3 regions of the Tessaracoccus pujii genome follow, and region 1 is predicted to be linked to each of the others. Evidence: riboswitches for the same ligand, from Rfam matches in the RefSeq annotation. Region 1 holds a riboswitch; each other region holds the start of a gene.
What was found. A riboswitch is a leader RNA that binds a small molecule or an ion and turns the genes downstream of it on or off. The one in region 1 is predicted to bind cobalamin.

Region 1 (8,677 bases):
CCGGCCCGGTTGAGCTGGCCGATGAGGGCCATGATGCTCTGCACGCCAGCCCAGTCCTGCCCTGTCGTCGGCTCATCCACCACGAGGATCTCCGGGCGCAGCGCGAGGACGGAAGCGACCGCGACGCGCTGGCGTTCCCCCTTGCCCAGCGAGAACGGATGCTCGTTGCGCCGGGCCGTCAGGCCGACGACATCCAGCGCCTCGCCGATCCGTGTGTCGATCTCGGCGTCGGACAATCCGGCCAATTTCAGCCCGTAGCCGACCTCTCCCCCCACGCTGGTGTTGAAGATCTGGTGGTCGGGATTCTGGAATACATAGCCGACGTGACGAGCCAGTTCGGCCGGTGTGAGGGTGGCGGTGTTGATGCCGTTGATCAGCACCGTGCCCGAGGTCGGGTCCAGAAGGCGGTTGAGATGCTTGGCCAGCGTCGTCTTCCCTGCGCCGTTGCGTCCGACGATGGCCACGAATTCGCCACGGCCGATGGTCAGGTCGACCTCGGCAAGCCCGCGGTGGCCGCCGTCATACGTGTGCACCAGCTGCCGCAACTCGACGACCGGACCGCCCACCCTGCTGGCAGCGGGCCCGGGCGGAGGCGGGGCGGCCGGCAGGGAGCCGGAGGCGAGCCGACGGATCAAGGCTTCCGCATCGTCCACGGAGAGGGGGATGTCGCCGGACTCGATCAGTCCGGCGGTGGCCAGCCCGGCGCCGACGACGGCGATCGGCAGCGGCTTGACCCGGTTGTCGGTGACCAGGTCGAGGTCTCGGAAGAATTCGCTCGGCGGTCCCTGCCAGCTGACCCGGCCGTCCTTGATGGCGACCAGGTGATCAGCGCGCCCGACGATGTCACCGCTGCCGTGCTCGACAGCGACGATCGTCACCTCACCAGCGCGTCGGAGAACATCCACGGTGGCATAGATCTCGTCGCGGCCCTGCGGGTCGAGCTCCGAGGTGGGTTCATCCAGGCAGATCACCCGCGGCCGCAACGCCAGGATGCCGGCAATGGCCAGCCGCTGCTTCTGGCCGCCGGACAGCTGCGAGGTCTCCCGTCCGTCGAAGCCGTCCAGTTGCACCTGGCGAAGGCTCTGCAGGACCCGGGCGCGGATCTCGTCACGGTCCACAAGATAGTTGCGGGGACCGAAGGCCACATCCTCGGCGACACTGCGGCCAAGGATCTGACTCTCCGCATCCTGTAGAACCAGCCCGACGTACCGGGTGATGGTCTGGACGCGGAAACCGCTCAGGTCCTGCCCGTCCATCACCACCCTCCCCTGCATGCTTCCCTCCTTGAGGTGCGGGATCACACCGTTCAGGGTCATCAGCAGCGTCGACTTCCCGGCCCCGGTCTGCCCCATCACCACTGTGAAGCTGCCGGCCGGGAAGCTCAGGTCGATCCCGTGGAGGACGTCGGCGTCGGCCTTCGGGTAGCGATAGCTGACGCCGACGACCTCCAACGAGTGCGTCATCAGGTCAGTTCAGAAGCCTGCTGTTGCGTACCGCGGAGTAGGCGATCGCCGCGATCACCAGGTTCATCACCGCAGCCACCAGCAAGGACGGGACGGTTGCCGCATACATGCCCCAGCCGCCGATCGGCAGCACCATCAGGCCGAGACCGAAGCTGTTCAGGATCGCAGCGACGACTACCGCAACGATCAGCCACACCGGCCCGCCGCGGCGCCCCAGCCACCGGAACACGATCGCGCACACCCCCATGCCGAGCGCGATCACGAGATGCATCGGCAGCGTCAGCGGAAAGCCGACGATGGCTGCCGCCAGCAGGTGTCCGACGGCGATGACGATGAAACCTGTCCAGCCGCCGAATGCCAGGGCCGAGAAGAAACCCGGCGCCGAGTCGAGCCCGATCGAACCCAGCGGGCTCGGGATCTTGATCAGGGAGCCGACCGCGCTGAGGGCGATGAAGATCGCCATGTTGGCGAGTTGACGGGCCGAGACCGGTGACTTCTTCACCTGGTCGGGTGCAAGGTCGGAAATCGACATTATTACTCCTTCGTTGTTTCTGACGGAAATCTGGCCGGCCCATCCCTGTCGGGCCCAATGCGGGCTCTCAAGCTGGTGCGGGACGCCCCCGCGACCGCCATGCGGTCTCGGCCGGCCAAGTTCAGAGCTTCAGGTGGTTCTCACCTGCGTATGACTCATCAGCGTCACAGGCGAGACACTGAGTAGACCTGACCGCCTCGGCACCATCAGGCATGCGGCGGTAGTCAGCACGGATCAGGGGTTCCCGGGTAGGCGTTCGTCACGGGTTGCGCCCCATCGCTCCCGGTGCACGGCAAGCTCCAGCGGCCGCCGCTCGCGCCATCCGCAACGCTCGAGTTCGGGCTTGGGGTGCAGGTGACTGACCGGTCCCACGCAGAGCCATGCCACGGGCCGAACCCCGTCGGGAATCCCGAGCAGCTCCTGGAGGAAGGTCTCGCGATAGAACGAGACCCAACCGACGCCCACGTCCTCCGCCGTGGCCGCGAGCCAGAAGTTCTGGATGGCCGTGACCACCGAATACAGGCCGGCGTCGTCGATCGCATGCCTCCCCAGCACGGCTGGGCCGCCCCGACCGGGGTCATAGGTGAAAACGATCCCAAGGGTCGATTCCAGAATGCCCTCGATCTTGATCCGGTCGAATAGGCGGCGACGTTCCTCATCCAGGGACGCCCCGTAGACGTCCCGCTCTCCCGCGACATGTTCCTGGAAGGCGCGACGCGTCGCGACGTCGCGGACGAGGATGAAGTCCCAGGGTTGGCTGAGACCCACACTGGGCGCGGCATGCGCTGCACCCAGCAGGCGGTTCAGGACGTCGTCGCGGAGGGGGGCGCCGGTGAACTCGGCGCGGACGTCGCGCCGACGTCCGATCAGTTCGTAGAGGTCGGTTGTGGGCGGGTGGGTGATCATGACAAGGCTCCGTCGGTCGGGCCATCCCGCGAACGGGACGGCACTCGTCGCGAGGCCGGTCTTCGGACTTCCCTTCATCACGCCCGACCACCTTCCCGGACAGCTGTCCAGTGGTTGCGTTGTTACGCACGGTCGGCCGCTCGGGTTCACCGCAGCGGGCCCTGTGCCGGAGTCACACCGGCTTCCCGATTCTCCCGGCCGCCTTTCGACGGACGCGGACACCTCGCGGGTTGTTTGCCGAGACGACTATAGCCCACCCGCCGGAGGTCCCGCAGTGCGGGGCGCTCGGGGCAGCTGCACCATCAGGGGAGGAAGATCGCGCATGCCGATCGGGCGGTGAGTCGTTGGCTCACTCCCCCAACGGGTGCGCCGGCCCGGATGGTCGGGTCGCGAGTGTCGTGGCGTGGGTTGCGGCTTCCGGGTGGGCCCGGGCGTATGCGGTGAGCCAGTCGTCGGCGAAGTCCTCAGCCCCAGCGCGTTCCACGAGGGCCCACACGCTGCCCCCGAAGCCGGCGCCGAAGGCGGATGCCGCCACCGCGCCGAGTCGTCGGGCGCCCCGGACGAGTGACTCCGTTTCAGGGATCTGGTTGCCCAGCCCCTCTCCGGCCCAGCGCTGGGAGGCCGCGACCAGTTCACCGAGCGCGGACCGGTCGTCGGCCCGCAGCGCTGCGACGGCTCCCGGCACGATCCAGGTGGATTCCGCCACGAACTGGCGAAGCCGTGCGAGCAGCAGTGGCTCGCCCGCGACGAGTGCCTCCATGGCGGACGCCGCGCCCGGGTCGGAGGCGACGGCGGCCGCGAGGTTCGGGTCGCGGCGGCCGGTGGCGGAGTTCCAGCGGGCGAGCACCTCGTCGACTGCGAGCGAGGCCTGGTTGTAGGCGTCTTTCGCGGCTCCCGTCTTCTCCGCAGTGACCCCGCTGACCGCCACGACGAAGGTGAGGTCGTCTGCGAGGCGAACGCGTTCTACCAGTCCGGCGGGGTTGAACGCGAACTGGCCAAGGTGATCGCGTTGACTGCACAGCATCGCGGTGTGGTCCTCGGACCCCCCGAACGTCCCGACCCCGGCTCGCCCGGCGAGCGGGCCGAAGGAGCGGCCGTTCTCGACGCAGGCCAGGTAGCCCGCCAGCTCGATGTCGTCTCTGACCGCGGCGGTCCAGGCGTCGGACCGGTCGAACCCGTTGAAGTGGGCCAGCGCCATGGCCGCGGCAACGACCAGCGCGGAGGAACTGCTCATGCCGCTGGCCAGGGGCAGGTCGGATTCGATGTCGAGGCGCGCGGGGCGCAGGGGCCCGAAGTTAGCGCCGAGGCGGTCGACCACGACGTTGAGATAGTGGCCCCAGTGCCCGGCGGGCAGGGCGACGGCCGAGCCAGGTTCCAGGATGACCATGTCGTCGCGCGCCGTGCTGCGTGCCTGGATGCCGCGGGTCCCCGGTTCGACGGTCGCGGTGACGCCGCGGTCGACTGAGCACACCAGCACCTGCCCGCCGGCGTAATCGGTGTGTTTACCCAGTACCTCGATCCGTCCGGGAGCGAACCAGCCGCTCACAGGGTCACGCTGCGGCGGGCGAGGGCCGCGGCGACGAGCGGAACGTCGGTGCGCCCCGACATGTCGAGCACGCCCTCGGCCACCGGCACGACGGTGACCGGCTCACCGGCGGACACCAGCCAGCGCACCGCGTCGACGATCTCATACTCGCCACGGGAGGAAGGGCCGATCGCGTCGCATGCGGTGAAGATGCTCGGGCCGAACAGGAAACAGTTCATCGAGATCCGCGCGTGCGGGCCGAAGCGCTCCACGACGTCGGGGGTGGGCTTCTCAATGAGGTCGATCAGGTGACCCTCGGTATCGGCGTGAAGGATCGCGAAGGCGGCTATCCGGTCGGTGGGGATGTTGGACTTCTCGATCATCGCGGCCGCGTCGAAACCGACGGCCGCGGTCCCGGGGGCCGTCACGAGTGCGCGCAGCGCATCTGCGGGATAGAAGTTGTCGGCGTTGACCATGACGAATCGATCGTCCCCGGCGAACTCGCGTGCCGCCCGGACCGCATCCGCGGTGCCGAGCGCCTCGGTCTGGACGGCGAATGAGATCCTGACCCGCTGGAGCTGCTGGGTGGCGTAGTACTCGCGGACGAGCCCGTGCTCGGGTCCGATGACCAGGCAGATGTCGGTGAGGCCTGCATCGGCAAGCTCGCTGATCACGTGGTCGATGAACGGTCTGGCCGCCGGGCCCCCGCTTCCGTCAGGATCGCCGTGACCTACCGGCATCATCGCCTTGAGGCCGAGGTCTGCGGCCTTCTGCTGGTCCTCGTCAAGGGTGACGTCGGCGGCTCGGCGCATCCGGGTCCCGAGTCCGCGGGAGAGGACAACGGCCTTCATCGGCAAGATCTCGCTCATGTCCGACATCCTAGGATCGCGCTGGGACGGAAGCGCGCTCCGCGCAGCCTGGCCGCGCAAACTGCTCAACACGGCTGGTCACACAGGGTGTTTGAACAGAACTGCTGATCAAACGCTCAGGGTGTCTGCATCCATGGCTCTGCCGAGAGGACGACTCCGATAGCTTGCAGTCATGATCGAATTCGGGACGGGGGGCTGGCGCGCCATCATCGCCGACGGCTTCACCAAGGAGAATGTCCGGCTGCTCGCTCAAGGGCTGGCCAATCGCATGAACGCCGAGGGGGTCGCTGATCGGGGAACCGTGGTCGGCTACGACCGCCGATTCCTCTCCTGCGATGCCGCCTGGTGGGTAACCGAGGTCCTGGTGGCCAATGGGATCCCGGTGACGGTGGTGGATCGGCCTGCACCGACACCGATGATCATGTGGACGGTCCGCAACAAGGGCTGCGTCTACGGCATGGCGGTCACCGCCTCCCACAACCCGGCGGTCTACAACGGCATCAAGGTGTTCGTCGAGGGTGGGCGCGACGCCGACGTCGACGTGACCAGCTCCCTGCAGGAGCAGGTCAACGCCCTCTCCTCCGACGATGTGCGATCGGTGCCGGAGTACGAAGTGCGCACCCACCCTCTGGTGACCGTGCAGTTCTCGATGAACTGGTACATCGACGCCATCCTCGAACAGCTCGACGTGGACACGATCCGCCACCGCCACCTCCGAGTGGTGCTCGACCCGATGTTCGGCGTGGCGCAGACGTGCATGCAGACGGTGCTGATGACGGCCCGCTGCGACGTCGAGGTGATCAACTCCCGCCACGACACCATGTTCGGCGGGCGCCTCCCCTCCCCCAAGCTCGAGACCCTCCATCAGCTGAGGCAGACGGTGATCGAGCGGGGCGCCGATCTCGGCATCGCAACCGACGGTGATGCGGACCGGCTCGGCATCATCGACGACCGGGGCAACTTCCTCTCGGCCAACCAGATCATGGTCCTGCTCTACGAGTACCTGCTCACCGGCAAGGGCTGGACCGGTCCCGTGGTGCGCAACATCGCCACCACCCACCTGCTCGACCGCGTGGCCGCCGCCCATGGTCAGCAGTGCTACGAGGTCCCCGTCGGCTTCAAGCACATCAGCTCCAAGATGGCCGAGACCGATGCAGTGATCGGCGGTGAGTCCTCGGGAGGCCTCACTGTGCGGGGTCACATCGCCGGCAAGGACGGCGTCTACGCCGGCTCGCTGCTGGTCGAGATGCTGGCTGCCAGCAACCGGAGGCTCAGCGACCTGTGGACCGACGTCGTCGCCCGCTACGGCGACGCCCACATGGTGGAGAACGCGTACTCATTCACCCCCGCGCGGCGCGCCGAGCTCATGGCCACCCTGTTCGATCGACGCGAGCTCCCCGCCTTCACGCTCGCGGTCGACCACACCAGCTACCTCGACGGTTGCAAGGTCCATTTCGCCAACGGTGGCTGGCTCGTCGTGCGGTTCTCCGGCACCGAACCGGTGCTCAGGGTGTTCGCCGAAATGCCGACGCTCGATGAAGCCGAGACCACCATCGCCGAACTCGTAGCCTTCCTGCAGCTCACCTGATCCGACTCCCCGACCGGCTCCTCGACGCCTGGGACTCTATGGGGTTCGGGGCGTCGAGATTGGGCGGCGCCCGATGGATGGATACTGGAGACAGGCGTACTCGTGTCGCCTCTTCCTCGCGGTTCGGCCGCGGGTCGAAGTGCCGCCGGGTCCAAGGACAGCGTCCGCCGTCCGCACTCGGTGGAGGAGGGCGATGTCTTCTCAAGAGCGGATCCAGCAGCGTCGCCGGTACCTGATGTGCCGGCCGGACTTCTTCACGGTGAGCTACGAGATCAATCCCTGGATGCACCGGGCGCATCCGACCGATACGGCTAGGGCTGTGCGGCAGTGGCAGGCGCTCCACGACACATACCTGGGACTGGGTCACGAGGTCGAACTCATCGATCCGATCCCGGGCCTCAACGACATGGTCTACACGGCCAACAGCGGACTCGTCATCGACGGCGTGGCCATGGGCGCGAGGTTCAGCGTCGGCGAGCGTCGGGGTGAGGAACGCCCGTTCAGGGAGTGGTTCGCGGACCACGGGTTCGAGGTCGTCCAGCCGGTCGCGACGCAGGAGGGCGAGGGCGACCTGCTGCTGGTGGGCGAGACGATCCTCGCCGGCTACGGCTTCCGATCCCAGCTGGACAGCCACACCGAGATCGCCAGTGTGTTCGGGCTCGAGGTCATCTCGCTGCGGCTGGTCAACCCGACGTACTACCACCTCGACACCGCCATCTGCGTCCTCGATCCAGTGCAGGGCCTCGGCGGTGTGGAGCGTGCGAACATCGCCTACCTGCCGTCGGCCTTCGACGAGCGCGGCCAGTCCGACCTCCTCGAGCGTTTCCCCGACGCGATCCGCGTGCCCGCCGCCGAACCCGCGAGCCTCGAGTTGAACGCGGTCAGCGACGGCCGCAACGTGGTCCTCTCGCCGCCCGCCACCAGCTTCGACGCCCAACTGCGCGAGCGCGGCTACCATCCCGTGCCCGTCGACGTGTCCGAGCTGCACCTCGGCGGCGGCGGGATCAAGTGCTGCACCCTGGAACTGAGAGGAAGAACACCATGAGCACGACGACGGCGCGCTTCATCCACCAGGAGGCTGAGCACGTGGCGCGCAACTACGACCCGCTTCCGGTGGTCGTGTCGACCGCGGAGGACGTCTGGGTGACCGATGTCGACGGTAGGCGCTACCTCGACCTGCTGTCTGCCTACTCGGCGCTGAACTTCGGGCACCGCCACCCCGAGCTGGTGAAGGCGGCCGTCGATCAGATCGGCCGGCTCACCCTGACCAGCCGGGCGTTCCACAACGACCGGCTCGGTGCCTTCGCCACCGCCCTGGCCGAGCTGTGCGGCAAGGACCTCGTGCTGCCGATGAACACCGGCGCAGAGGCCGTCGAGACCGGCATCAAGACCGCCCGCGCCTGGGCCTACCGGGTCAAAGGAGTCCCTGCCGACGCCGCACGGATCATCGTGGCGGCGGGCAACTTCCACGGCCGCACCACCACCATCGTCGGGTTCAGCGATGACCCCGTCACCAGGGAGGGGTTCGGGCCGTTCACGCCCGGCTTCGTCACCGTGCCGTACGGGGACGCCGCCGCGATCGAGGCAGCAATCGACGACAACACCGCCGCCGTGCTCATCGAGCCCATCCAGGGTGAGGCCGGCGTCATCATCCCACCGGAGGGTTACCTGCGGGCCGTCCGCGAGCTCTGTACCGAGCACAACGTGCTCCTCATCGCCGACGAGATCCAGTCCGGCCTCGGTCGCGTCGGGACGACGTTCGCGTGCGACCGCGAGGGCGTCGTCCCCGACCTC
Region 2 (8,677 bases), 490 kb from region 1:
CCGGCAGGCGGCCGTGATCCTGGTCGGGCCGGCCCTGGACCCGAGTCCGGGCGGCGAATCCTACCTGTACGACCCGGACCGCGCGCGCCGCAGACCGCCTGTGGTCAGGCGATCGTCAGCGCCCATCGCGTGACCGCGTAGCCAGGCACCCACCCAGAGGGCGTCCGCACCTCGCAACCGATCCTGGTGAGCTGTCCCCCGAAGCGGTGCTGCAGCTCTACCAGCCGCGCCGCGTCCCCCTTCCCGACGGCATGGGCGACGAGCCGGCCGCCGGGCCGAAGGGCACCCAGACACGCGGCAGCGAGCCGGGACGCGGCCGCGCCGGGGCCGAGATGCACCGCGTCCGGCACGGTCAGCCCAGCCAGGGCCGACGGCGCCGTCCCGACCGCGACCGGCAGCCTGGGGACGCCGAGCCGCGCAGCGAGGTCGCCGATCGGCCCGGATGCCGCCGCATCGGGCACGACCGCCGTGGCCAGGCAGGTGGGATGCGCGCGGAGCCACTCGACCGCCACGGGACCCGCGCCTCGGCCGATGTCCCACAGCCGCCCGCCGGGGACCGGCCCCAACAGCGCCAGGGCCGACGCCCGGACATCGCGCGGGAGGGGGGGCCCCACCCCCGCCAACAGGCTGTCGGGCACACCCGCCGTCCACCCGGCGATCAACTCACCGACGCACTGGATCGCGACGATGTTCAGCCGCGGGAACTCCGCGCCTTCGGCCGCGGCGAAGGCGTCGAGGTCGAGCCGACTCTCGTCTCCGCCGAGATTCCCCAGCACCGTCAGGCGCGACGAGCCGTATCCGGCCTCGACGAGGAGCGCCCCGAGCAGCCGCGGGGTGACGTCGTCTGAGGACAGCACCAGCAGGCGTCGGCCGGGCGCCAGGTCCCGCAGCACGAGAGACACGTCACGCCCCACCACGCTGACAAGGCCATGGGACTCCGCCGGCCAGCGCATGGCGGCCCGGGCCAGCGCCACCGATGAGACAGCTGGGCGGATCTCGACGCCGTCCGGGCCGAGGATGTCGATGAGCACCGAGCCGATCCCCGAGACCAGCGGGTCGCCGGATGCCAGCACCACCACCGTGGTGTCGGGGTGAGCGGTGACGATCTCGGCCAGGCCGGCCCGCAGCGGGGAGGGCAGGCGGAGCCGCACCTGCCCGGGGACCGGGGGCAGAAGCTCCAGGTGCCGCGCCGCGCCGACGACGAGGGTTCCGGATCCGGCGAGCTCCTCGCTGACCGCGTGAACGCCGTCGGCCGCGACGCCGACGACGATCACCCGGCCGGTGGCGCGGCCAGCCGCCGCGGGGCTTCTGTCGGACACGACAAAGGACGTTATCATGTGGGCATAGGCACGAGGTGCCCCGGAAGGCTCAACCATCGGACACGGTGGCGCAGGCGACGGGGAGAATCTGGGAAGCCGGTGAGAGTCCGGCACAGGCCCGCTGCGGTGAGCCCGGCCTTCGCGTGAGCGAAGGACCAGGCAAGTCCGAAGACCGGCCTCGCGCCCGACCATGACCATGGCGACACGAGCGGGAGCCTCACATGCCGGTGCACTTTCCTTTCCCTGCCGTTCTCGGCTGCGAGACCGACGCGATGGACGACATGGGCCTGGCGCTGGTCCTGTCCACCATCTCCCCCGAAATCGGCGGGGTCCTCATCCGCGGCGAGAAGGGGACCGCCAAATCGACCACGGTGCGGGCGCTGACCGCCGTCCTCCCGCACGTGAGGGTCTACGCCGCGGACCGGTTCTCGGTTGATCCGGCGGACCCCGCGGCGACCTCCCCTGACGGCCCCTTCGGGCCCGGGGCCGAGACCGTGGACCGGCCCGTGCGTCTCGTGGAACTTCCTGTCGGGGCGACGGAGGACCGCGTGCTCGGCTCGCTGCACCTGGAGCGGGCGCTGTCCCACGGACGCGTCGAATACGAGCCCGGCCTGCTCGCCCGCGCCCACCGGGGTCTGCTGTACGTCGACGAGGTGAACCTCCTGCACGATCACCTCGTCGACCTGCTGCTGGACGCGGCCGCGATGGGGCGGGTGAGCGTGGAGCGTGACAGCGTCTCCGTGGAGCACCTGGCGCGCTTCGTGCTGATCGGAACCATGAACCCCGAGGAGGGCGAACTGCGTCCGCAGCTCCTGGACCGCTTCGGCCTCACCGTGGAAGTTGCGGCCCCCCGGGACCCCGGGTTGCGGGCGGAGGTCGTACGGCGGCGGATGGCCTTCGACGGGGACCCGATCGGCTTCGCCGAGAGGTACCGGCCCGCGGAGGAGGCGCTCACCCGCCGGATCGAGGCGTCGCGCGCCAGGGTCGTCTCGGTTCGGCTGCCCGACGCCGCCCTGCTGAAGATCGCCGAGATCTGCTCGGCCTTCGAGGTCGACGGGTTGCGCGCCGACCTCGTCACGGCCCGCACCGCCGTGGCGCATGCCGCCTGGGAGGGCCGCACGGAAGTGACGCGGGCCGATATCCGCCGGGCTGCTCTCCTGGCCCTGCCGCACCGGCGGCGGCGCAACCCGTTCGACGCGCCCGGGCTCGACGAGCAGCTCCTCGACGACCTCCTCGGGCGCGACCTTCCTCCGCCGGACGATGATCCGACCCGCGACGACGCCTCCCCGCCGGGGGATCCCACCGACGAGAGCCCTGATCCGCAGGACCCCACCGGCACCGACTCGGCGGCGGACCGCTCCGCGGAGGGCAGCCCGCCGCTCGACGGCGAGGGCCCGGATACGGCGGCCGCAGGTCCGGCATCGGACGCGGCCTCCGAGAGCCGGGTTTCCAGCGGGGACCCCTACCGGCCGAAGGCCTTCATCGTGCAGGGAATCGGTCACGGGGCGGCCGGTCGCCGCAGCCGCGCCATCAGCGAGACCGGCCGTCGGATCGGGGCGAGCCGCGCAGTGGGCGCCGTCGGCGGTCTGCACCTCGTCCAAACCCTGCTGGCCGCCGCCGAGCGTGCGCCGGAGCGGGACCGTCAGGGGCGGGTGCTGCTGCAGCCGGAGGATGCCCGCACCGCGGTGCGGGAGGGCCGCGAGGCCAATCTCATCCTCTTCTGCGTCGACGCCTCCGGGTCCATGGCAGCCCGAAAGCGGATGGGGCAGGTCAAGACGGCGATCCTCTCGCTGTTGCTCGACGCCTACAGGCGGCGGGACAAGGTGGGGCTCATCAGCTTCCGGGGCCGGCAGGCGGATCTGGTCCTGCCGCCGACGCACTCCGTCGACGTGGCGGCGGCCCGCCTTGACGATCTCGCCGCCGGCGGCCGCACGCCGCTGGCCGAGGGGCTCCTCGAGGCGGCAGCGGTGCTGACACGTGAACGCCGTCGCGACCCGCGACTGCGCCCTCTCCTCATCGTCGTCACCGACGGGCGCGCCACCGGGGGCGCCGACGCGCTGGCCCGCTCCGAGTTGGCTGCCGCGCACCTCGCGGGGCTCGGCGTGATGAGCGTCGTCATCGACGGCGAGAGCGGCCCGCTGCGGCTCGGCCTCGCCGCGCGCCTCGCCGATCGACTCGGCGCCCGACACGTCCCCGTGGCCGAGGTCACCGCGGACGCCCTCACGTCCACGGTCCACACCCACACGAGAAGAGCCGCCTGATGCCCCAAGGCCAACCGCTGTCCGTCCCCGACGACGGACTCACCACACGCCAGCGCCGTACCCAGCCACTTCTCATCGTCCACACCGGCGAGGGCAAGGGCAAGTCCACGGCGGCCTTCGGCCTCGCGCTGCGTGGGTGGAACCAGGGCTGGCGCATCGGCGTCTTCCAGTTCGTCAAGTCCGCCAAGTGGCGCATCGGTGAGCAGACCGTCCTGGAACGCCTCGGGCGGCTCCATGACGAGACAGGCGAGGGGGGTCCTGTGGAATGGCACAAGATGGGCGCCGGCTGGTCGTGGACCCGTAAGCAGGGTGACGTGGACGACCATCGGGCCGCCGCCCGCGAGGGATGGCTGGAGGTCAAGCGCAGGCTCGCCGACCAGGCGCACGACATGGTCATCCTGGACGAGTTCACCTACCCCATGACGTGGGGATGGGTCGACGTCGAGGACGTGGTCACCACCTTGGCCCTCCGCCCCGGGACGCAGCACGTGATCATCACAGGTCGCGGCGCCGATGCGCGTCTGGTCGAGATGGCGGACCTGGTCACCGAGATGACCAAGGTGAAGCACCCGATGGACGCGGGACAGAAGGGGCAGCGCGGCATCGAGTGGTGAGCCGGCCGGTCGCCCCGCTCACATCCTCCGCAGCAACCAGGCCAGCACCGCGTCGACATCCACCACCGTGGGCACGCCCTGGGGGCCCGGTGGCCGCCGCACCATCACCACCCTCACACCCAGTTCCGCGGCCGCTTCCAGCTTCGCCCGGGTGTAGGTGCCCCCTGAGTCCTTCGTGACGAGGACATCGGTGCGGTGGCGGCGCATGAGCGCCCGCTCGTCGTCGAGCGGGTACGGGCCGCGACTCCGCAGGACCTCCCAGGACTGGGGCACCGGGACGTCGGGGGCATCCACCACGCGGGCCAGCACCGGAAGGTCGCCCAGCGCCGGCACGTAGCGCGCAAGTTCCTGCCGTCCGACCGTGAGGAATGGCCGGGCACCTGCCCGGGCGGCGGCATCGGCCGCCGTTTCGTGGTCGTCCACGCAGCGCCAGGCCGGGTCGGGCGGCCAGCCCGGCCGCTCCAGCCTGAGCAGCGGCACACCGTCGGCGCGGCACGCCTCGACCGCGTTCGCGGTCATCCCCAGCGCAAAGGGGTGGGTGGCGTCGACGACGACGTCGTAGGCCACCAGCTCGGCACGGAGGCCCTCCACACCACCGAAACCTCCCGTCCGAACGCGCCCCGGCGGCAGTCGCGGGGCCGCGACGCGGCCGGCCAGGGAAGTGGTGACGTCGACGCCCGGTACCTCGACCAGCCGCGCGGCCAGCCGGCGCGCCTCGCTGGTGCCGCCGAGGATGAGCAGCCTCATCCGGCACCGCCCTCCAGCGGTGGCGGGGACCCACCGGGGGCACGCAGGAGTGCGATGTCCATGACCCAGCCGGCGCGAGCCCGGGCACGCTCCCGCGCGGCAGGCAGGTCGTGGCTGACCTCCGCCACCCGGCCGGCCATCAGTTCCTCGGAGTCGGCGCCGAGGTTCGCCCCCCACCAGATCGACCAGTCGTCGAGGCCCTCGAGGGCGGGCACCCCACCCAGCATGACGACGAGGTTCGTCTGGCCGGCCGCGATGTCCTGGCGCAGCCGGCGCGCCGTCGTGACGTGCACCGGGTCTGCGACGGGGTGGAGGACCATCCGGTGCCGGGCCGCCAGCGCCTGCGGAGCGCTGATCCCCGGCAGCACGTCGTAGTTCAGCGGGAGCCTCGCGGCGATCCCCTCGACGATGCGGATGGTCGAGTCGTAGAGGCCCGGGTCACCCCAGACCAGGAAGGCCGCGGTGCCACCCCGGGCACGCAGGATCTCCTCGTAGGCGGTGACCCGGGCCGCGTGCCAGGCTCTGACCGCGGCCGGATAGTCCGCAGGAGCGTCGCGGTCGCGCTCGGGGTCGGGCACCTCGACCACCTCGACGCCGTGGGCGGCGGCGATGGCCCGGCGGGCCGCCAACAGTCCGTCGTCATCGCGCTTCCTGGCTGCGAGCACGTAGTCGGACTCAGCCAGAGCCCGCGACACCTCCGGCGTCACGTGGTGCGCACCCATGCCGATGCCGAGGATCCGCACCCTCACCGGTCCCCTCATGTGTCGTCCTCCAACTCGCCCTCGACCTCGAGGTAGATGTCACGCATGGCCGCGAGGGTATCGGCATCGGGCTCCGCCCACAGCCCGCGCTCCGCGGCCTCATGCAACCGCTCGATGATCCCACGCAGGGCCCAGGGGTTCGACCTGCGCAGGAATTCCTGCGTGGCGTCGTCGAGGACGTACGCGTGGGCCAACCGGTCGTACATCCAGTCATGCACCACACCCGCCGTCGCGTCGAAGCCGAACAGGTAGTCGACGGTCGCGGCGAGTTCGAAGGCCCCCTTGTAGCCATGACGCTGCATCGCCGCGATCCATCGAGGATTCACGACCCGGGCCCTGAATACGCGCGCCGTCTCCTCGGCGAGAGTACGGGTGCGTACGGAATCCGGTGAGGTGGAGTCCCCGACGTACGCCTTCGGCGCCGTCCCGGCCAGCGCCCGAACGGTGGCCACCATCCCGCCGTGGTACTGGAAGTAGTCGTCGGAATCCGCGATGTCATGCTCGGCGGAGTCGATGTTCTTCGCCGCCACCGCGATACGTCGGTAGTTGGTTCGCATGTCCTCGGCAGCCGGGGACCCGTCGAGACCGCGGCCGTAGGCGAAGCCACCCCAGGCCGTGTACACCTCGGCGAGGTCCGCGTCGTTGCGCCAGGTACCGGACTCGATCACCTGCAGGATGCCGGCGCCGTAGGAGCCGGGCTTCGAGCCGAAGATGCGGGTGGTCGCCCGGCGGTGGTCGCCGTGCACCGCGAGATCGGCGCGGGCGTGAGCCAGCACGAAATTCATCTCGTCGGGCTCGTCAAGGCCGGCGACCATGCCGACGGCGTCGTCGAGCATCGCGACCACGTGCGGGAACGCATCGCGAAAGAAACCTGAGATCCGAAGCGTCACGTCGATGCGGGGGCGGCCCAACTCCTCGAGCGGTACCACCGTCAGCCGCGACACCCGCCGCGACGCCTCGTCCCACTCCGGCCGGACGCCGAGCAGGGCGAGGACTTCGGCGACGTCGTCGCCGGACGTGCGCATGGCGCTGGTGCCCCATACCGAGAGCCCGACCGACGCCGGGTAGGTGCCGGCCTCATCGAGGTGGCGCTGGAGCAGGGAGTCGGCCATCGCCTGTCCTGTCTGCCACGCCAGGCGGCTCGGCACCGCCCGCGGATCCACGGTGTAGAAATTGCGCCCGGTGGGCAGCACGTTCACGAGCCCGCGCAGCGGCGAGCCTGAGGGGCCGGCGGGGACGAAGCCACCAGCGAGCGCATGCACGACGGCGCTGAGCTCGTCCGTCGTGGCCGCCAGCCGCGGGACGACCTGCTCCGCGGCGAACCTGAGGACGCGCCCGACTTCGGCGTCCTCGTGGAGCGTCGAGACGGCGGACGGGTCCCAGCCCGCCGCCTCCGCCCGGTGGATGAGATCCCGCGCCTGGGACTCGGCCAGGTCGACGGCCGCCAGGTCTGCTCCCTCGGTGAGGCCCAACGCGGCCCGCAGACCAGGGACGGCGTCGCCCACGCCTCCCCAGACCTGCGTCGCGCGCAGGATCGCCAGGACGAGATTGACGCGGGCCTCACCCGTGGGGGCGGCACCCAGGATGTGGAGACCGTCGCGGATCTGGGCGTCCTTGATCTCGCAGAGCCAGCCGTCGACGTGGAGCAGGAAGTCATCGAAGTCGTCGTCATGCGGCTGCTCGTCGAGGCCCAGGTCGCGGTGCATCTCCGCCGAGCGCATCAGCTGCCAGATCTCGCCGCGGATCGCGGGGAGCTTCGCGGGGTCCATGGCGGCGATGTTGGCGTGCTCGTCGAGGAGCTGCTCGAGCCGGGCGATGTCGCCATAAGTCTCCGCCCGGGCCATCGGCGGGATGAGGTGGTCGACGATCGTCGCGTGCGCTCGGCGCTTGGCCTGGGCACCCTCCCCCGGGTCGTTGACGAGGAACGGGTAGATCAGGGGCAGGTCGCCGATCGCGGCATCGGGTCCGCAGGAGGCCGATAGGGCGGCGTTCTTCCCGGGGAGCCACTCCATCGAGCCGTGCTTGCCCAGGTGGACCACCGCGTCGGCCGAGAAGCCGTGCTCGAGCCAGCGGTACGCGGCGAGGTAGTGGTGGCTGGGCGGCAGATCCGGGTCGTGGTAGATCGCCACGGGGTTCTCACCGAAGCCCCGCGGTGGCTGGATGAGGACGATGACGTTGCCCGCCTGGAGTGTCGCCAGCACCAGTTCCCCGGCCTCGTTGACGAACAGAGTGCCGGGCGACTCCCCCCAGGAGGCCACCATGGCGGCGCGCAGGTCGGCGGGCAGATGCGCGGTCCAGGCGTCGTACTGGGCGGACGAGATGCGGACGTGCGCCTCGGTCAGCTGCGCGGATGTGAGCCACTCCTCGTCCTGCCCACCGGCGGCGATAAGGGCGTGGATGAGCGCGTCCCCGGCCGCGGTGTCGTCGCCCAGGTCCAGCAGGTGGTGGATCGGGAAGTCGGCGGTGTCGTCGGCCGGACCCAGGTCGTAGCCTTCGGCGCGGAGGAGGCGCAGCAGACGGATCGCGGAGACCGGGGTGTCGAGCCCCACCGCGTTGCCGATGCGGGAGTGTTTGGTCGGATAGGCCGACAGCACCAGGGCCACGCGCTTACGCGCGTTAGGGATGCGGCGGAGCCGGGCGTGGTTGACGGCGATCCGTGCCACCCGGGCGGTGCGCTCGGGGTCAGCGACGTAGGCAGGAAGGCCCTGCTCGTCGATCTCCTTGAACGAGAACGGTGCGGTGATGATGCGCCCGTCGAACTCGGGGATCGCGATCTGGTTGGCCGAGTCGAGCGGCGTCGCGCCCTCGGCCGAGGCCTCCCAATCGGCGCGCGCCGCGGTGAGACACAGACCCTGTAGCACCGGGATGTCCAGTGCGGCCATCCGGGCGACGTCCCAGGACTCGTCCTCTCCGCCGGCCCCTGCGGTGGCGGGGACGGATCCACCGGCGGCCAGCACGGTGACCACGAGCGCGTC
Region 3 (4,115 bases), 500 kb from region 1:
GAGCATGCGGGTGCCGCTGGGGGTGACCTCGTAGCGGTAACCGAGAGGACTGAACCAGTAGAACTGGCCGGGTCTGGGTTGATCCACTCGCCAGGCGCGCGCGGTTTTCGCCCGATGGACTCTGCGGCTGAGGGGGGCGAGGTTCCCGATCCGAGTCTGGCCGCGGCAGCCGGGCGCGAACGGCTGGGTGTGATCCAGGTCCAGACCGGCAGCCCGCCGCTTCGAGTAGGGGAACATCTCGTGATCCATGGTCAGCATCAGCGCCTTCTTCAACCCCACCGACGGCGTGTAGCCGTCCTCGGCGGGGACCTCCGCAAGGTCGATCACCGGCTGCACCGAGACCTGCAACCCGGGCAGCAGTTCGGCCAGCAGCGCGGTGGTGATGTGCCCGGCGCGGTCGATCCGGGCCGGCCCGGTGAGCTGGCCGGCGGCGTCGGTGTGGATGTGCACCGCCAACTCCAGCCTGGGTCGCAGTTTCGCCAGCGGGGTGGTGATGGTGCCGCACAGTGCGCCGAGGCAGTGCGGGTCGTGCCGCTGCCCACCATGGACTGCGGCGGCGGGCGCGGCAGGCACGCCACCGTCCAGCGCCGCCGACACACTCTCGAGGAGTGCGGGCTGGGCGGCTTGTTGCAGCAGCGCCAGCGCGTAGGCCGGGTTCGCCAGCACCCCCAGCGCCTTGGCGCGCAGGATGGTCTTCGACGTGTCGGGGTGCTCGGTGGCGAGCAGGTCCGCGATCCGATCCACCGCCGCGTCGAGGTAGCGGGCGTCGATCACATCAAGGCGGCCGGTCAGGTTCATCACCCCGTCGAACAGGCCCCAGACATGCACCCCACGGCTGGCCCGCTGCCGACGCTCGCGCTCCGCGGCCACCGCCGGGTCCGCCTCGATGATCATCTTCTTCAACAGGTTGAATGCGGCTGTCCAACCCAACCTCACCTGCCTGCCCACCCACAGGTCGGTGACGGCGTCTGCCGCCTCGGCGGGAAGGTCCACACACATCGAGGCGGCCCTGCACGCGCGGGACGGTTCGACCCGCGCCTCCTGCACCGCCTGGAACAGGCCGGGGTGGCGATGCTTCAGGTTCAGGGCATCGGCCAGCTTCGACGCTGCGGCGGTGGGAGTGCAGCGCAACACCCCGGCCAACTCCAACGCGATGAACTCCGATACCGCCGGGGTGCCGACACCCCCGACGGCGATCCTGCGTTCGGCCAGCACCTCCACCACCTGGTCGTAGCCCACCTCGTAGTGGTCTGCCAGGTCACAGAGGAGGGTGAGGGTCTGGGCTTCGGCGAAGCGGCGCAGCTCGTCGACGGAGCGTAACTGCTCCGCAACCTCCCGCGCCGTGTCCTCCATGACCACAACACTACGGACCACCACTGACAGTTTTCGCTCACCTGTGCGACATGTGGCGAAGTTCTTGGTGAGATTCTCCGCACCGAGAGGTAGGGTGAGCATCGCCAGTCGTACTCCACATCCCGGAGTCAGGGAACCCGGTGCGATTCCGGGACTGACGCGCAGCGGTGAGGGTGACGGTCGGAGCACGCCAGAGATGGCAGCCACTGGGGTGATACCCGGGAAGGCGCACCGGTCCGAACGATCCCGAGTCCGAAGACCTGCTGGCCCTAGCGGCAACCGCCGCCAGGTCTCAGTGGGGCCCCGCGCACGGGCCCAGGACCGAAGGGCCTCGTTCCCATGACACTTCTCCGCGACCGACGAGACCGGTGCCCCGGCGCGCTGCGTCCGTGGCCCGCCGACGACGGCCTCCTGGTGCGTCTGCGTCTCATCGGGGGCCGCGTGGCCACCCGGTCCCTGGTCGCCCTCGCTGCGGTGGCCGAACGGTTCGGTGATGGGCGCGTGCGCGTCACCGGGCGCGCGAACCTGCAGGTGCGTGCCTTCCCCGGTGCCGCCGGCTCCCTCGACGCGGAGGCACTGGCCGCCCTCGAGGAAACCGGCCTACTGCCCAGCCGCTCACACGAACGTGTCCGCAATGTGATGGTCTCGCCGCAGAGCGGACTGGCTGGGGGGCGGGCGGACCTGCGTCCGGTCTCAGCAGCCTTCGACTCTCTCCTGCAGGCCACACCGCGCCTGGCGGACCTGCCTGGCCGGTTCCTCGTGGTACTCGACGACGGCCGGGGCGACCTCGTGGAGCATCGCTCCGACCTCGCTCTCGTCGCCTTGGACCACGACACGGGACAACTCCGCGTCGGCGGTGACTGGGGTCAGGTGGTGCCCATCGCCGCGGCACCCGAGAACCTCGTCGCACTCGCCCTACGGTTCCTCTCGTCGCGTGGCTCCGGGCCCACCGCGCCCTGGCACGTGACCGAACTGGCCGTCCCCCTCGTCGCCCCGGCCCCGCCGGATCCGAGGCTGCCCACCCCCGCCGCGCCGCTCCCGTACGGCGAGGTACCCGGGGGCCGGCATGTTCCCGTCCCGGAGAACGGGCTCGAACGCACCGAGATCGCCGCGCTGGCCGACGGCGCGCCTGAAGTCATCGTCACGCCCTGGCGGGGTGTGCTCGTCCCCCGAGGAGAATCAGCATGATGCACCCCACCCGGCCGACCAGGCACTACGACTACATCGGCGAAGGCCGGGACATCTATGTCAACTCCTTCGCCGCCATCCGCCTCGCGGCCGACCTCGCCGCAGTTCCCCCGGACGCCGAGAAGGTGGCCGTGCGGATGATCCACGGCAGCGGTCAGGTCGATCTCGTGGGCGACCTGGTGATCCATCCGCGGCTCGTCGCGGCCGCCCGAGGGGCTCTCGAGGCGGGAGCACCGATCCTCTGCGACGCCACCATGGTGGCCACAGGGGTCACCCGCCGTCGGCTGCCCCGCGACAACGAGGTGCTGTGCTTCCTCAACGACGACCGCGTCGCTGGCCTCGCCGAGGCCTGGGGAACGACCCGTACCGCGGCGGCGGTGTCTCTGTGGGAGCCGCTGCTCGACGGTGCTGTCGTCGCGATCGGCAACGCCCCGACCGCGCTGTTCCACCTGCTCGAGATGATCATCGACGGCGCCCCCCGGCCCGCCGCGATCCTCGGCTGCCCCGTCGGTTTCATCGGCGCAGCGGAGTCCAAGCAGGAGTTGATCGATCTTCATGACCGCTACGGCATCGATATCCCCTATCTCACGGTCCTGGGACGACGGGGCGGGTCGGCCATGACCTCGTCGGCGCTCAACGCCTTGGCACTGGAGCAGGAATGAGGGGGCGGTTCTACGGTGTCGGCGTCGGCCCCGGCGACCCCGACCTCATCACGCTCAAGGCGGCCCGCCTCATCCAGGGCGCCGACGTGGTGGCCTACCACGCCGGCGTGGGCCGCCAGTCGAACGCCCGTCGCACCGCCAGCGGACTCTTCCGGTCGGATGTTGTGGAGGAGCAGCTGACCTACCCGCTGACTACGGGGAAGACGGACCACCCGGGCGGTTACGCGGGCGCCATGGCCGCCTTCTACGCGGACTCCGCGGCACGGCTCGCCGGACATCTCCAGGCAGGGCGCGATGTCGTGCTGCTCGCCGAGGGTGATCCGCTGCTCTACGGGTCCTGCATGTACATGCAGGACCGGCTCGCCGTGGACTTCGACACGGAAATCGTTCCCGGCGTGCCGGCGTTCGCCGCCGCGACCGCGGCGGTCCGCAGCCCCCTGGTGCGCCAGACCGACGTACTGACCGTGCTCCCGGGAACCCTCCCCGAGCAGGAACTCGCCCGGCGCCTCGCCGACACGGACGGAGCGATCATCATGAAGTTGGGCCGCACCTTTCCGGCGGTCCGCCGCGCGCTGGAGGCCTCGGGCCGGCTCAAGGAGTCCGTGTACGTCGAGCGCGCGTCGATGAGCGAGGAGCGCTGGATGCCCGTGAGCGAGGTGAAGGCTGACGAGGTGCCCTACTTCTCGCTCATCGTCGTGACGGGCGACTCACGCAACGGCACCCGGTCCCGCGACGGCGACGAGCCGACGGCACCGGCCCTGACCACCTCGCAGACCGGTGAGGTCCTCGTCGTCGGGCTGGGACCTGGGCCGGAGGACTGGATGACGGGCGAGGCGGTCACGGCGTTGAGCGACGTGGACCATGTCGTCGGCTACGGACCCTACGTGGACCGGGTACCGCACCGGGTGGGTC

Region 2: another riboswitch for cobalamin. It lies ahead of ACX1D0_RS08245 (VWA domain-containing protein); the one in region 1 lies ahead of bluB (5,6-dimethylbenzimidazole synthase).
Region 3: another riboswitch for cobalamin. It lies ahead of ACX1D0_RS08220 (ferredoxin-like domain-containing protein); the one in region 1 lies ahead of bluB (5,6-dimethylbenzimidazole synthase).

What each region holds. Positions count from the first base shown of each region.
Region 1 covers NZ_CM137012.1:2,182,092-2,190,768, forward strand. The annotation lists gene ACX1D0_RS10550 (ABC transporter ATP-binding protein) at 1-1,463, opposite strand, end outside; gene ACX1D0_RS10555 (ECF transporter S component) at 1,468-1,995, opposite strand; gene bluB (5,6-dimethylbenzimidazole synthase) at 2,230-2,901, opposite strand; cobalamin riboswitch at 2,938-3,142, opposite strand; gene ACX1D0_RS10565 (galactokinase family protein) at 3,251-4,447, opposite strand; gene ACX1D0_RS10570 (nucleotidyltransferase family protein) at 4,444-5,295, opposite strand; gene ACX1D0_RS10575 (phosphoglucomutase/phosphomannomutase family protein) at 5,468-6,883, shown strand; gene ddaH (dimethylargininase) at 7,077-7,928, shown strand; gene rocD (ornithine--oxo-acid transaminase) at 7,925-8,677, shown strand, end outside.
Region 2 covers NZ_CM137012.1:1,693,103-1,701,779, forward strand. The annotation lists gene ACX1D0_RS08235 (cobalt-precorrin-4/precorrin-4 C(11)-methyltransferase) at 1-133, shown strand, start outside; gene cbiE (precorrin-6y C5,15-methyltransferase (decarboxylating) subunit CbiE) at 105-1,319, opposite strand; cobalamin riboswitch at 1,368-1,514, shown strand; gene ACX1D0_RS08245 (VWA domain-containing protein) at 1,601-3,580, shown strand; gene cobO (cob(I)yrinic acid a,c-diamide adenosyltransferase) at 3,580-4,194, shown strand; gene ACX1D0_RS08255 (cobalt-precorrin-6A reductase) at 4,213-4,941, opposite strand; gene cobF (precorrin-6A synthase (deacetylating)) at 4,938-5,702, opposite strand; gene cobN (cobaltochelatase subunit CobN) at 5,699-8,677, opposite strand, start outside.
Region 3 covers NZ_CM137012.1:1,687,752-1,691,866, forward strand. The annotation lists gene ACX1D0_RS08215 (13E12 repeat family protein) at 1-1,353, opposite strand, end outside; cobalamin riboswitch at 1,443-1,635, shown strand; gene ACX1D0_RS08220 (ferredoxin-like domain-containing protein) at 1,693-2,541, shown strand; gene ACX1D0_RS08225 (precorrin-8X methylmutase) at 2,538-3,203, shown strand; gene ACX1D0_RS08230 (precorrin-2 C(20)-methyltransferase) at 3,200-4,115, shown strand, end outside.